One region of the Lysinibacillus sp. FSL K6-3209 genome, then DNA from elsewhere that is predicted to be linked to it. Evidence: riboswitches for the same ligand, from Rfam matches in the RefSeq annotation. Region 1 holds a riboswitch; each other region holds the start of a gene.
What was found. A riboswitch is a leader RNA that binds a small molecule or an ion and turns the genes downstream of it on or off. The one in region 1 is predicted to bind thiamine pyrophosphate.
Positions count from the first base shown of each region.

Region 2: another riboswitch for thiamine pyrophosphate. It lies ahead of thiT (energy-coupled thiamine transporter ThiT); the one in region 1 lies ahead of MHH88_RS10510 (ABC transporter substrate-binding protein).
Region 3: another riboswitch for thiamine pyrophosphate. It lies ahead of thiC (phosphomethylpyrimidine synthase ThiC); the one in region 1 lies ahead of MHH88_RS10510 (ABC transporter substrate-binding protein).

Region 1 is NZ_CP150264.1:2,192,939-2,197,450, reverse strand. It holds gene MHH88_RS10525 (ABC transporter ATP-binding protein) at 1-742, opposite strand, end outside; gene MHH88_RS10530 (TatD family hydrolase) at 1-3, opposite strand, end outside; gene MHH88_RS10520 (ABC transporter permease) at 717-1,490, opposite strand; gene MHH88_RS10515 (thiamine-binding protein) at 1,487-1,780, opposite strand; gene MHH88_RS10510 (ABC transporter substrate-binding protein) at 1,781-2,779, opposite strand; TPP riboswitch at 2,979-3,090, opposite strand; gene parC (DNA topoisomerase IV subunit A) at 3,242-4,512, opposite strand, start outside.
Region 2 is NZ_CP150264.1:3,933,321-3,937,832, forward strand. It holds gene MHH88_RS19200 (hypothetical protein) at 88-801, shown strand; gene map (type I methionyl aminopeptidase) at 827-1,582, opposite strand; gene thiT (energy-coupled thiamine transporter ThiT) at 2,125-2,685, opposite strand; TPP riboswitch at 2,811-2,918, opposite strand; gene MHH88_RS19215 (hypothetical protein) at 3,047-3,379, shown strand; gene MHH88_RS19220 (hypothetical protein) at 3,408-3,530, shown strand; gene MHH88_RS19225 (SMC family ATPase) at 3,630-4,512, opposite strand, start outside.
Region 3 is NZ_CP150264.1:253,465-257,976, reverse strand. It holds gene MHH88_RS01350 (methyl-accepting chemotaxis protein) at 1-411, shown strand, start outside; gene thiC (phosphomethylpyrimidine synthase ThiC) at 515-2,293, opposite strand; TPP riboswitch at 2,443-2,557, opposite strand; gene MHH88_RS01340 (AEC family transporter) at 2,640-3,569, opposite strand.

The sequences.
Region 1 (4,512 bases):
CATATGCATCGTCCTTTTCTTCCTTTAAATACTGAAAAAGTTGTTGTTTTAACTGTGTAAATTGAGTGGAATGGCGAATTTCCTCGCAACGTGGTCGTGCAAACGGCACAATGATTTCTTCCTTAACCGTCGCTGGACGTTTCGTTAATACAATAATGCGATCCGCTAAAAATAGCGCTTCTTCAATACTATGTGTCACGAATAGAATAGATTTTTTATGTTCCTCCCAAATAGATAACAGCCATGCCTGCATTTCTAATCTTGTAAACTCATCGAGCGCTGAAAAAGGTTCATCTAAGCATAGTATCGGTTTCCCACTGACGATAGCGCGCAAAAATGATACACGTTGTTGCATACCTCCTGATAATGCATGCGGATAAGCATTTTCAAAAGAAGCAAGACCAACCTTTTCTAGCCACGCTTTGGCAAGCTCTTTATTCGGACGACGCTGCAATTCTTCAACAATCATGACATTTTCTAATATCGTCCGCCACGGTAATAAGCAAGGTTGTTGGGGCATATAGCCAATGATGCCCGTTTTTCGTTGAATATTGTCTCCATCTAACAAAATAGCGCCGTGATCGACAGGCGTTATTCCTCCTATCAATTGAAAGAGTGTGCTTTTGCCGCTACCTGAAGGGCCAATAATTGCCACAAATTCACCTTCCTGTACTGTAAAGGATAAATTATACACCACTTCAAGCGAGCCAAAGGACTTAGATATGTCTTGAATGTTCAGCATGTGCGCCCCTCCCCTTTACAACAAGCTTTTCTACAAAACGAATCACACTAAATAACAATAAACTTAATAAGACAATCGCAAATATCGCTACAAAGACGCGATCCGTTCGAAACGATGATTGTGCGAGCGTCATATAAACACCAATTCCCTTTTTTGCACCAAGCCATTCTGCTATGACCGCTCCCATCACACTATAGGTCGCCGCAATCTTAATACCGGAAAAGATGGATGGATAAGCATAAGGCCATTCTAATTTCCAAAATGTTTGCCCTTTCGTAGCACCAATCATTGCAAAATAATGTTTGAGCTCAGCAGAGGTTTGCCTAAACCCATCCATCGCTGCGATAACGATTGGAAAGAAGCAAACGAGACAAATAATAATCAGCTTGGGTAACAAGCCGAAGCCAAACCAAATAATTAATAATGGCGCTAAAACGAGTACCGGCACATTTTGAGACACAATGAGAATCGGATAAACAAACGCTCTTATTGTTGATGAGCGATGTAAAAATACCGCAACGCTTAAGCCACAAATCACACCAATCGCCAGCCCTAGTAATGCTAGTTGAATCGTGGCCCAAACATGGGGACTAAACGTTGAAAACGATTCAATACCTTCAATCATAATGGCACTTGGCGCTGGCAATAGCCAATGTGGGATATCAGCTATTCGTATAATAAGTTCCCATATGAATAAGAGGAAGGCGATAAAAATAATCGACCTTCCTTTCATAATTACCTGTTTCACCCTCGATATTTCTCCGTCAATGTCCCCATCGTAATGCCGGCTGGCTGATATAAAATTTTCACTTGTGTAATAACATTGATAGCGCCTAAGTCAATCATCTTTTTATTCATCTGTTCTATAATTTGTAACAAAGTGGATAATTCACCCTCCATTGTTGTTTCCAGTGGATGCACCTCATAGTGCACACCAGAAGCATCAATCACAGCAATCGCCGCATCTACAAATGGGATCACATCCTCATATTTTTCTGTTTTAGGTATGATTTGTACACTAATTAATGAATTCGCCATTTATTTCGCTCCTTTCTTTGGTAAGAAATCGTTAGTAAATGCTTGTTGTGCATTAAAGTCGCCTTCTAAAACGTTATTCTTTGTCATCCAGTCCGCATAGTTTTCCCAAACTGCTAACTTTTGTTCTCCCCATTGCGCCGCATCGTCTTGATATTTACCCGCTAACCATTCCTGACTTTTATGCACAAGCTCTTTATCCAAATCAGGTACTGCTTCAAGTAAAATATCAGCCGCTTCACTTGGATGCGCTATCGCATATTCATAGCCTTTTGTAGTTGCCGCAACAAATGCCTTTACGACATCAGGATTATCCTTTATCATCTTTTCATTCGTTGCCAATACAGGTGTATAATAATCGAGCTGCTCACTATAGTCGGTTAAATACTGCATATTTAACTTTTCCCCACGAAGCTCTGCCTCAATACCTGTCCAAGCATAATAAATCCACGCAAAGTCAATATCCTTTTGCATCATTGTGAAAAAGTCGATATCTCCCGCATTGACGATATCTAATTTATTGATATCAGCATTGTCTGCTTTCATCAATGACTGTAAAACCGCTTGTTCCACTGGAGCACCCCAGCCACCATAGGTTTTTCCTTCATAATCTTTTGGTGATGTAATGCCTTTTGAAGCAAGTGATGCAAAGCCTGAAGTATTATGCTGAATAATTGCCGCAATCGAAACGAGCGGCACACCTTGTACACGAGCTTGCGTAATGCCTTCTTGGATGCTTACACCAAACTCTGCTTTCCCAGACGCCACAAGCTGATCAGCACCTGCATCACCTGGTAAAATAATCTCTACGTCTAAGCCTTGCTCTTTAAAATAGCCAAGCTTTTGCGCCACATAAAGCCCCGTATGATTCGTATTAGGTGTCCAGTCCAGTACAACGGATACTTTTTTCTCTGAACTAGCTTCCTCTTTTTTGTCCCCTTTTTCGCTACACCCAACTAATGTCAATAGTGCAGCAACCATAATGAATAACCATTTTTTCATGCTATATCCTCCTAGCAAGTAATTTGAAAGTGTTCATGATTGAATGTTTCACCAGAAGAAAAGCGTATGCTGTTTTAATCCGTTTGCAGGCCATTCTAATTGTTTTCTATATGCTTAAGGTTAATGATCATCCTTAAACAAAAAACGCCTAGGAATTATCCCAGGCGTTTGCAAACGGTATCAAAAAATAGTGTACGAATATTTTTGAATAGATGTTCCCTACGCTGGTACGAGCCAAATCAGGTTCAAAGGGTCAGCATCTGAACGGACGCAATCTCAGCTGGCAACTTCCAGCCCCCCTACATTCTTAACTTATGAACTTTTCGTTGATTATTATACCCCTATGTATCTTCAAATGACAAGCTCGTATTTTTTAATCCCCCTTCCTTTGGTAATTTATTTTCCCATGGAGCCGCTGGATGAAAAAAAGCCCAGTTCTATAAAAGAACATGGGCTAATGAATTATTCCTCTTCTTTTTTCATTTTCATTACATGAGAAATGGAACCATCTGTAGCAATATCTATTTTAAAGGAACCATTCGAATGACGATCTGCGCGCGTTAAACCTTTGACATCAATGATTTCTTGCACACCTTTTTCTGTTTCAACAATGACTTGTTCCTCATCGCTTGCCTTTACTACCGCAACTACACGATGTGGATTGGCTTTTAATTCAGTTAACACTTTTAAACCACGTTTTGCTCTACTTGCCATATCGACTTCAGCGACATTCATCTTCTTCACAGCGCCTCGTTGGGTAACAATCACAACATACTCTGTATCAGACGGCTTTAATATTGTTACACCAGCAAGTACTTCCCCATCTTTTAACGTGATGCCTTTCACGCCACCCGTTTTAACACCTGTGACAGGAAGCTCTTCAATTGGGAAGCGGATAGCGTAGGCTGTATCGGTAATCAATAACAACTCTGCCTCGTCTGATACAATATCCGCCATTATCATTTCATCACCTGATTTAACATTCATCGTCTTAATCGGCTTCGAATAACGTGTCACTGCATAATCTGGCAGTGGCGAGCGTTTAATTTGACCTTCCTTTGTAGCCGTTAAAATATAGGTGTTTGGCTGTTCAAAGGAATCAAAACCATAGACTGCAAGAATCGTTTCATCTTCCCCTGTTGGCACAATACTTGAGATATGCTGTCCAAGATCTTTCCAACGAATATCTGGCAATTCATGTACAGGCTGATAAATATAATTCCCACGATTGGTGAACAACAATAGATGATGCTGGGTATTTAACGTTGCCTCATACAGTAAATAATCGGAGTCTTTCATGGCAAAATCTTGTCCATTAGATGCGGCATGCGAACGTGTAGATGTGCGCTTAATATAACCATCTTTTGTCACTGTGACCACCACATCTTCACTCGGAACAAGCACGTCTAACGTAATTTTAATTTCTTCAATCTCTTGTTCGATTTTCGAACGGCGCGGTTCAGAAAAACGTTTCTTTATATCAAGTAATTCTTGTTTAATGACACGAATAAGTTTCGCTCCACTATGCAAAATACCTTCTAGCTTCGCAATCAATGCATTTAACTCATCTTGTTCACGACGTAGCTCTGTAATATCCGTATTCGTTAAACGGTATAATTGTAAGCTCACAATCGCCTCAGATTGTACTTCAGTAAAGTCAAATTTCACCTGTAAATTTGTTTTTGCGTCGCGCTTATCATTCGATGACCGAATTGTTGCAATTACTTCATCTA
Region 2 (4,512 bases), 1.7 Mb from region 1:
TCCGCTATAATAAAATAGATATTCTGTGACAGTCCTATACTTATTTGTCTTTTCCCTATACAATTTAACACGAAGGGAGAGGAAACCTTGCCTAAGTTTATTTTAATGACAATAACGTATATTGTCTCACTCATCCTAACCTTTTCATCCTATTTTATAAAAATAAATGGTCAATCTTCGTTAGAAATCTCAAATCGTTTTCCCGTAATGTTTGCACCTATTAATATTAGTTATATGATATGGATAGTCATTTACATTTTGCTCGCTTATTGGTTAGTTATGAATTTTAAAAAGACAACTATAAAACAGACTGTTCTCTTTAGCAATGTATGTATATTACAAGCGATTTCTATTTTATTTTGGCATTATGAATTATTCATAGTATTTTTCATCTGTACAGTAATGTTAGTACTATACTTATTTTTCCTTTACAATACGTACTCACATTCCAATAATGCATTATCTGGCCGCCTACCGATTTCACTTTACTTTGCTTGGTCTACATTTTTATTGATGACAAATACGAGTTTTACGTTAACTTCATATGAATGGAATGGCTTCGGTCTTAGCAATCCACTTTGGGCAGTTATTTTACTGACAATTGGTGTCGTAATCGCCTTACATATACGTTATCATCATTTTGATATTGTCTATCCTAGCGTTTTCATTTGGGCATTCATTGGCATTGCATTTCATAATCATCTTGACGAGTTGCTTGTGACGACCGCAGCCTTATTTTTATGTGGTGTGCTTGTTGTTGGTATTCTATTCGTCAAAAAAAAACCTGCTTACCAAAAATAAATCGGTAAGCAGTTTTTTTTTCGTCTTATTGCTCATCTAATGAAGTTAAAATGATTGGTTTGTCTTTTGTTACAATAATCGAATGCTCAATTTGGGCAACTAAAGATTTGTCAGGCGTAATAAATGTCCAGCCATCGCCAGCTTCAACGATATGCTCTGCTTTTGCTGAAATAAACGGCTCCACAGCTAACACCATGCCCTCTTTCATAATTGTTGAATCCCACGCATCGTAATAGTTTAAAATGTGGTTTGGCTCATCATGTAATGAACGACCTAATCCATGACCCGTTAAGTTCATAATAACTGTTAAGTCATTGGCATAAGCCTCACGCTCTACCGCTTTCCCAATTTGGTTTAATTTCGAACCAGCTTTTACTTTTGTCATTGCACGATCAAACGCGCTTTTTGCTACGCGACAAAGTTTTTCTTTATCCTCATAACCTTCCCCTACTACAAAAGAAATACCTGTATCTGCAAAGTAACCATTTAAAGAGCCGGATACATCAATATTAACAATATCCCCCTCTTTAATAATACGTTGTCCTGGGATACCATGGGCAACTTCTTCATTGACACTAATACAAGTGTAACCTGGGAAATCATACTCTCCCTTAGGACCTGAAATAGCTCCTGCTTCAGCAAACATGCGTCCTGCAATTTCATCTAATTCAAGTGTTGTCACACCAGGTTTTGTAGCTGCTTTCATCGCCTCACGAATTTCAGCACAAATGCGACCAATTTTTTTAAAGGCTTCAATTTCTTCTTGGGTTTTTACAATCATTTTTAACGTCCCTTTCATCTAATATCTACTCTTTAATATAACATAACTTTTTATGTGCATAACGCCAAAAGCTTTAATTATTCTATGCCAATAGGATTTCAATAGTGCTCCTCATAGAAAAAACAGACGATTTTAACAGTCTTTAGACCATAAAACCGCCTTTCTCTAACGCGCTATCTACAGTTAAAACGGTAGTTCTCATTATAAAAAAAATGTGGCTGAGACAAAAGAGAAAAAGTGTTAGATTGACTGCAATCAATCTAACACTTTTTTGCTATTCCGTTGTTGTCCGCTACGGCGTTGCTTTCCGCTCAGCACCGTAAGCCGCAACCCTCGCTAACGCGCGGAATGCCCGTGTCTTACATTGTGTGCTGTTCTGAGCAGGAGTCACCGTCTTCGCTACCAACAACTAGTGAACACTTCTAATTTTTTTTATTGCAAAAGCAAGAATAGCTAAGGTCTCCATATAGCAAAAAATTATGAACACCTTTCGTCTGTTTCTTAAATTTTTTTAGTTATGTCCAAGCCTCATTTCCATTCATTTATAATTTTCGTTGCATTAATTGTGGCGCCGCTGTAAATAATAGAACACCGACAATAGCGGTTAAAATAGTTGCTGGTAACATATATGTTCCATTATAGATAATTGAATAAATCCATGCATTTTGATCGCCCGCATACTCCGCAAAGAATACTGCACCTGCAATGGTGTGTGCAAGATAGCGTAAAAAACCAGCTAGCACCGTACCAATCACTATGTACAGAGCCATTTTCTTTTTGTTGAGTGCTGTTGCGGCTTTTAATACAGGTTCACGAACGATTGCCGCTAAACCTACTACAGTAAAGGCTACCCCGTAATCTAGTAATCCTTGAAGCCAGTGCACAATATAAGCACCAAACATTGTTTGTAAAACACCAATTAATAGACCTGTTGTGAGCCCTGACAAAAGCCCCCAACGAAACGCCATTAAAATTATTGGTATCATGACTAAGCTTACCGAGCCGCCTTGTGCCCATACTTTAAAGGAAACTTGATCGAGCACAAGTCCTACCGCTGCGAAAATTGCAATCTCCACCAGCATGAGTAATCTTTTTTTGTCCATACTATTATTCTCTCCTTTGTTCCGATGTAGGATACAAGAGCAGGAATAGAAAACAATTATTTGGATATGTATCTCAATCCGGCATAAAAAAACGATGCCAGGACAGAGCCTCACATCGTAAAAGTGTCGGTTTCTATCCACATCCCTACGCAAGTGTTAACTTACAGGTTCAAAGAGTAAAGGCATTACGTGCCCAGTCTCAGCTGACATCATCAGCTCCCCTTGTGGTCGTTACATCTCATTTTTATTGAACACACTCATTGTACGCAAACACCTTTGCGATTACAACCTTTTCCTCAATTATTTTTTTTTGAAACTTTTACGCTTTCTATGCGTAAATATTAAAAAGGGAGGAACAATTATGGAGAATCAAAAAGTTTTATCTGCGTTTAGTTATCTCAGTGTTTTTATTGCACCATTTGTCGTTCCATTAGTCGTTTACTTTGTTTCAAAAGATAGTGAAGTCAAAAGACATTCCATTCGAGCACTTATTTCTCACTTGATTCCATTAGTCTTAGGTATCATTTTCTTTTCTATCTCTATATTTTCTTCAATGTCATTGAACACGTTTGATCCTTCTTCAAATGGGAATACATTTATTATCATTTGGTTTGCTTCATTTGCAATTTATTTACTCGTATCATTAGGTATTGTTATTTGGAATATTGTGCAAGCTGTACGAGTTATACGTTAAAATTTAGTACGAAGGAGATGTCATATTCATGAAAGTATCCAAAGTAGTGAAAACCGCTATAAAATTTGCACCTATTGTCATTCCTATTGTCAAAAAAGTAGTTGCTGCAAAAAAAGGGACAACACCTTACGTATCAACACGTAGAAAATAAGCGCAATGACTTCTTTTAATTGTTTGAGTGACTGGCACACAAAACCCACTTACACCATAGAGTGCAAGTGGGTTTTTATTTAGAATTGTTTGACTGGCACTACTTTACTTCAAAGTGTGTTGTACTATGCCCACTTAACGTTTTTTCAACATGTAAAACGGCTGGCATTGCGGCTTTTAACTCGGCGACATGTGAAATAACACCAATCATTCTTCCTGAATCTTGTAAATCAATTAACGTATCAATTGCTTTATTTAACGCTTCCTCATCTAAAGAACCAAAGCCCTCGTCGATAAACATCGTTTCAATTTGAATATTCCCTTGGAAGCTTTGAATAACATCTGCCATACCTAATGCAAGACTTAATGACGCATTAAACTTCTCCCCACCAGATAATGTTTTTACATCTCTTAATTGGTCCGTATAAGCATCATACACATCTAACCCTAACCCACTTTGCTTGGCATGCTTCTCCAAGCGATCAGAGCGCCGCAATTCAAACTGTCCATTTGATAAATGGAATAAACGAAGATTGGCTGCTGCTGTAATCTTATCTAAATAATTGATTTGAATGTAACGCTCAAATGACAGTTTTTTTGGATTTTGCCCATTCAACACGGTGTAAAGTTCTTTTACACGACCTGCTTCTTTTTCGAGTATCCGTATTTCCCTCGCTGTTTCATCAACTTTAACAATAAAGTCAGCACATGCAGTTGCATAATTTTTCGTCTGTTGTAATATTTTAAATGCCTCTTCAGATGTAGCTCGCAGCATCTCAAGCTTGTCTTCTAATATCGTTAAATTTTGCTTCTCTTTTCCTTCAAGATGTTGTGCTCCATCTAAGATTTGTTGCTGTAAAGAATGCTGTTGTAAAGCGTAATCACGGCACGCTTTACGTAATTCCTCGATTTGTACAATACTTCGCTTTGCCGCCGCATATGCTTCATATGTTGTAAAACCAACATTGTTCATGCTTGTAACA
Region 3 (4,512 bases), 1.9 Mb from region 1:
TCCAAAATATCAGCCAACCAAATCATTAACTTAATTAATGATATTCAGCAAAATACATTGGAAGTCGAAAAAGCGGTGAGCGTTACAGTACAAAATATTGATGAAGGTGTTTCTTACATTCAACATGCGCAAAACGCCTTTAATGGCATTATGGGCGCAATTGAAGATATGGCATCCGAAATAGAAGACGTTTCTGCTTCTACTCAACAAATTTCTGCAAGTACTGAAGAGGTTGCTGCATCTGTCAATGAAATGTCTGCGGTAGCAAAAAACGTGGCAGAACAATCCGAAACGATTTCAAGCGCAATTGAAGAACAAACATCCACCATCCAAGAAATGAATGCTGTTGCACAATCTTTAAACGACGGGGCTACCACCCTTCAAGCACATATAAATAAATTTAAAGTCTAAAAAGCTACGACAAAAAAGTGTTAGATTGATTGCAGTCAATCTAACACTTTTTGCTACTATGGTGAATCAGATGTTGTCTACGGTTTATCGGTTATTTCTTTTGTTATTGATACAATTGGCTACCAGCTTTTTTAAACTCTTGAGCCTTTTCCTTCATTCCTTGATGGATAGCTTCTGTCGTATTTAAATCTTTTTCTTTAGCATAGTTACGAATATCTTGAGAAATTCTCATACTGCAAAACTTAGGGCCACACATTGAGCAGAAATGGGCTGTTTTTGCTCCCTCTGCAGGTAATGTTTCATCGTGATATTCTACTGCTCGTTCTGGGTCTAGTGATAAGTTAAACTGATCGCGCCAGCGGAACTCAAATCGCGCTTTGGATAGCGCATCATCTCTTTGTTGTGCCCCAGGGTGCCCTTTCGCTAAGTCAGCCGCGTGTGCCGCAATTTTATAGGTAATGACCCCTACACGAACATCTTCTCGATTTGGTAAGCCTAAATGTTCTTTCGGTGTCACATAACATAGCATCGCTGTGCCAAACCAGCCAATCATCGCTGCGCCAATGGCAGATGTAATATGGTCATAGCCTGGCGCGATATCCGTTGTAAGAGGCCCCAATGTGTAAAAAGGTGCTTCTTTGCAAACTTCCAATTGTTTGTCCATATTTTCTTTAATGAGATGCATCGGTACGTGCCCAGGTCCCTCTACCATTACTTGTACATCATGTTTCCATGCAATTTGCGTTAACTCTCCTAACGTATCAAGCTCCGCAAACTGTGCCTCATCATTGGCATCAGCAATTGAGCCTGGGCGTAAACCATCCCCTAATGAAAAAGCAACATCATACGTTTTCATAATTTCACAAATTTCTTCAAAATGGGTATATAAGAAGTTTTCTTGGTGATGGAACAGACACCATTGAGCCATAATCGAACCACCACGCGACACAATGCCCGTTACGCGATTAGCTGTGAGTGGTACATAACGAAGCAACACGCCTGCGTGAATCGTAAAGTAATCCACCCCTTGTTCCGCTTGCTCGATCAACGTATCACGATACACTTCCCATGTTAAATCCTCCGCTACACCATTGACCTTTTCAAGTGCCTGATAAATTGGCACAGTTCCTACAGGTACAGCCGCATTACGAATAATCCATTCGCGGGTTGTATGAATATGCTTGCCAGTAGATAGATCCATTATATTATCTGCGCCCCATCGTGTAGCCCATGTCATTTTTTCAACTTCCTCTGCTATAGAGGAGGAAACAGCCGAATTACCAATATTGGCATTAATTTTGACATGAAAGTTTCGGCCAATAATCATCGGCTCTGCCTCTGGATGATTAATATTAGATGGCATAATGGCACGTCCTGCAGCAATTTCTGCACGTACAAATTCTGGTTCAACATGTTCACGAATCGCTACAAATTCCATTTCCGGGGTAATAATTCCTTGTCTCGCATAATGCAGTTGTGTCACGTTGCAGCCTTTTTTCGCACGTAATGGTTTTCGGGAAAGCTCCGGGAAAACATTTTCCTTCATACGTGGATCATCTGCTTTGCGGAAACCATTATCCTCTGGTTTAATCGTACGCCCTTCGTACTCCTCTACATCTCCACGTTCTTTAATCCACGCACTACGCAATGCTGGTAAACCTTTTGTAATATCTACTTTGTAAGTTGGGTCCGTATAAGGACCGCTCGTATCATAAACACGCACTGGTGCATTATTCTCTTCTCCAAAACTACCTGTTGTTGGGCTTAGCTGAATTTCACGCATCGGTACTAAAATATCTGGGCGTGTTCCTTCTACATATACTTTTTTGCTTCCGTCAAAACTTGTCATAATGGCAATGTTCTTTTCGCTAACTGTTGTCATATAGTATTCCGCTCCCTTTTCCATAAATGTTTAAAAAGGACCGAATCTAGCTCACGCCAATAGGTAGCATTACAAATAAAAAGCCGAATCCAAAAATATTGGATCCGGCTGTACATGTAAGGTTTATTTATCGCAAAAAATTCTAGGAGTGCGATGTTCATTAACTTTCCCACGCTGGTATGAGCCAGATCAGGTCCAAAGGGTCAAGAAACCTCTATGCGTTTCCCTCTCAGCCCGACTCATCGGACTCCCCTAGTTATAGCTATTCAGTTTGATGATAGTGTAACAGATTTTTCTAATAGATGGAAGTTATAATTAGATTTATCTTGCTATTATCCTCGAGTAATTACGTAAATAGCAGTTCTGCTAGATAAATGACAATTGTTACTGTAAGACAGCTAACAATTGTTGAAAAAAGAACCGTTTGCGCAGCAGTTGCCGACTCAACATCATATTCTAATGCCAAGCTTGAGCTATTACGTGAGGTCGGAAAAGCACTTGCAATGAAAAGTGACTGGGCGACAACACCATCTAAACCGAGGACAAAAATAATAAGCAATGCAACAGCTGGACCTACTACTAGACGTGTAATGCAGCTAACAAACACCGTTTTATTAAACATGGATTTGATTTCAAGCTGTGATAGTTGTGCACCCAGTGTAATAAGAGCTACAGCAATAAAGCCATCTGCTACGTGGTCAATAGGAATACGGATAAATTGTGGAATGCCAATATTAAAGAAATTCATTGCCACGCCTATTATAAGGGCATGAATAATGGGCATTTTCAGGAAGTCCTTTATGATTGCCATCCCTGATTTAGTCGACGAGATTAAATTATATAAACCATATGTATAAGTCGTCATATTTTGAAAAATAACGAGAATCACTTGAATTGCCACCCCAATTGGCTGCGTTGCGAAAATCATTTGTGCTACTGGAATACCATAGTTGCCAGAGTTAATAAGGACAACACTATTTTTAAAAACTGCCGTCTCTGTTTTCGCTAGTCCAAGCCCCTTCGCTAAAAAATGACTAAGCACCATTTGACTGCCGATAAAGAGCACAATAAATAATGCCACTTCCCCTAGCACTGATAACTCCACACTTGTTTCATATAAATTCACAAATACAGCAGCTGGCATAAAACAATACGTAATAAGCTGAGATAATGCTTTCAAATTAAAAGAAAATTTCTTTTGTAAAAATGCACCAAGTACAAGCAACACTAAAATAGGGGCAACTATTTTAAAGAAAATCATACCGAGATACATCATGGAGGTGACCCCCTTTCATCTCTTTCTATAGTAAAACTGTTCACAACATGGGTCAATGCTCCGCCGCTAGTATAAGTTTACATAAAAAAGGACTGTCCCTTGCTAGGACAGCTCCTTTTTATGTTTGTAGGTTTTTGCTCTGCTTCGCGGGGAAACCTCCTTGCTCCGCGGGTAAACTCCTTGCCCCGCGGGTAAACCTCTATGCTTCGCGGGGAAACCTCCCTGCTTCGCGGGGAAACCTCCTTGCTTCGCGGGTAAATCTCCTTGCTTCGCGGGTAAACCTCTATGCTCCGCGGATAAATCACCCTGCTCCGCGGGGAAATCTCTTTGCTCCACGGGTATCACCCTGCTTCGCGGGTAAATCTCCTTGCTTCGCGGGTAAACCTCCTTGCTTCGCGGGTAAATCTCCTTGCTTCGCGGGTAAACCTCTATGCTCCGCGGATAAATCACCCTGCTCCGCGGGGAAATCTCTTTGCTCCACGGGTATCACCCTGCTTCGCGGGTAAATCTCCTTGCTCCGCGGGGAAATCTCCTTGCTCCGCGGGGAAATCTCCTTGCTCCGCGGGGAAACCTCCTTGCTCCGCGGGGAAATCTCCTTGCTCCGCGGGGAAATCTCCTTGCTCCGCGGGGAAATCTCCTTGCTCCGCGGGGAAATCTCCTTGCTTCGCGGGTAAACCTCCTTGCTCCGCGGGGAAATCTCTCTGCTCCGCGGGAAATCTCCTTGCTTCGCGGGTAAATCTCCCTGCTCCGCGGGGAAATCTCCTTGCTCCGCGGGTAAATCTCTCTGCTCCGCGGGTAAATCTCTCTGCTCCGCGGGTAAACCTCCCTGCTTCGCGAGTAAACCTCCCTGCTTCGCGGGTAAACCTCTATGCCCCGCGGTAAATCTCCTTGCTCCGCGGGTAAATCTCCTTGCTCCGCGGGGAAATCTCCTTGCTCCGCGGGG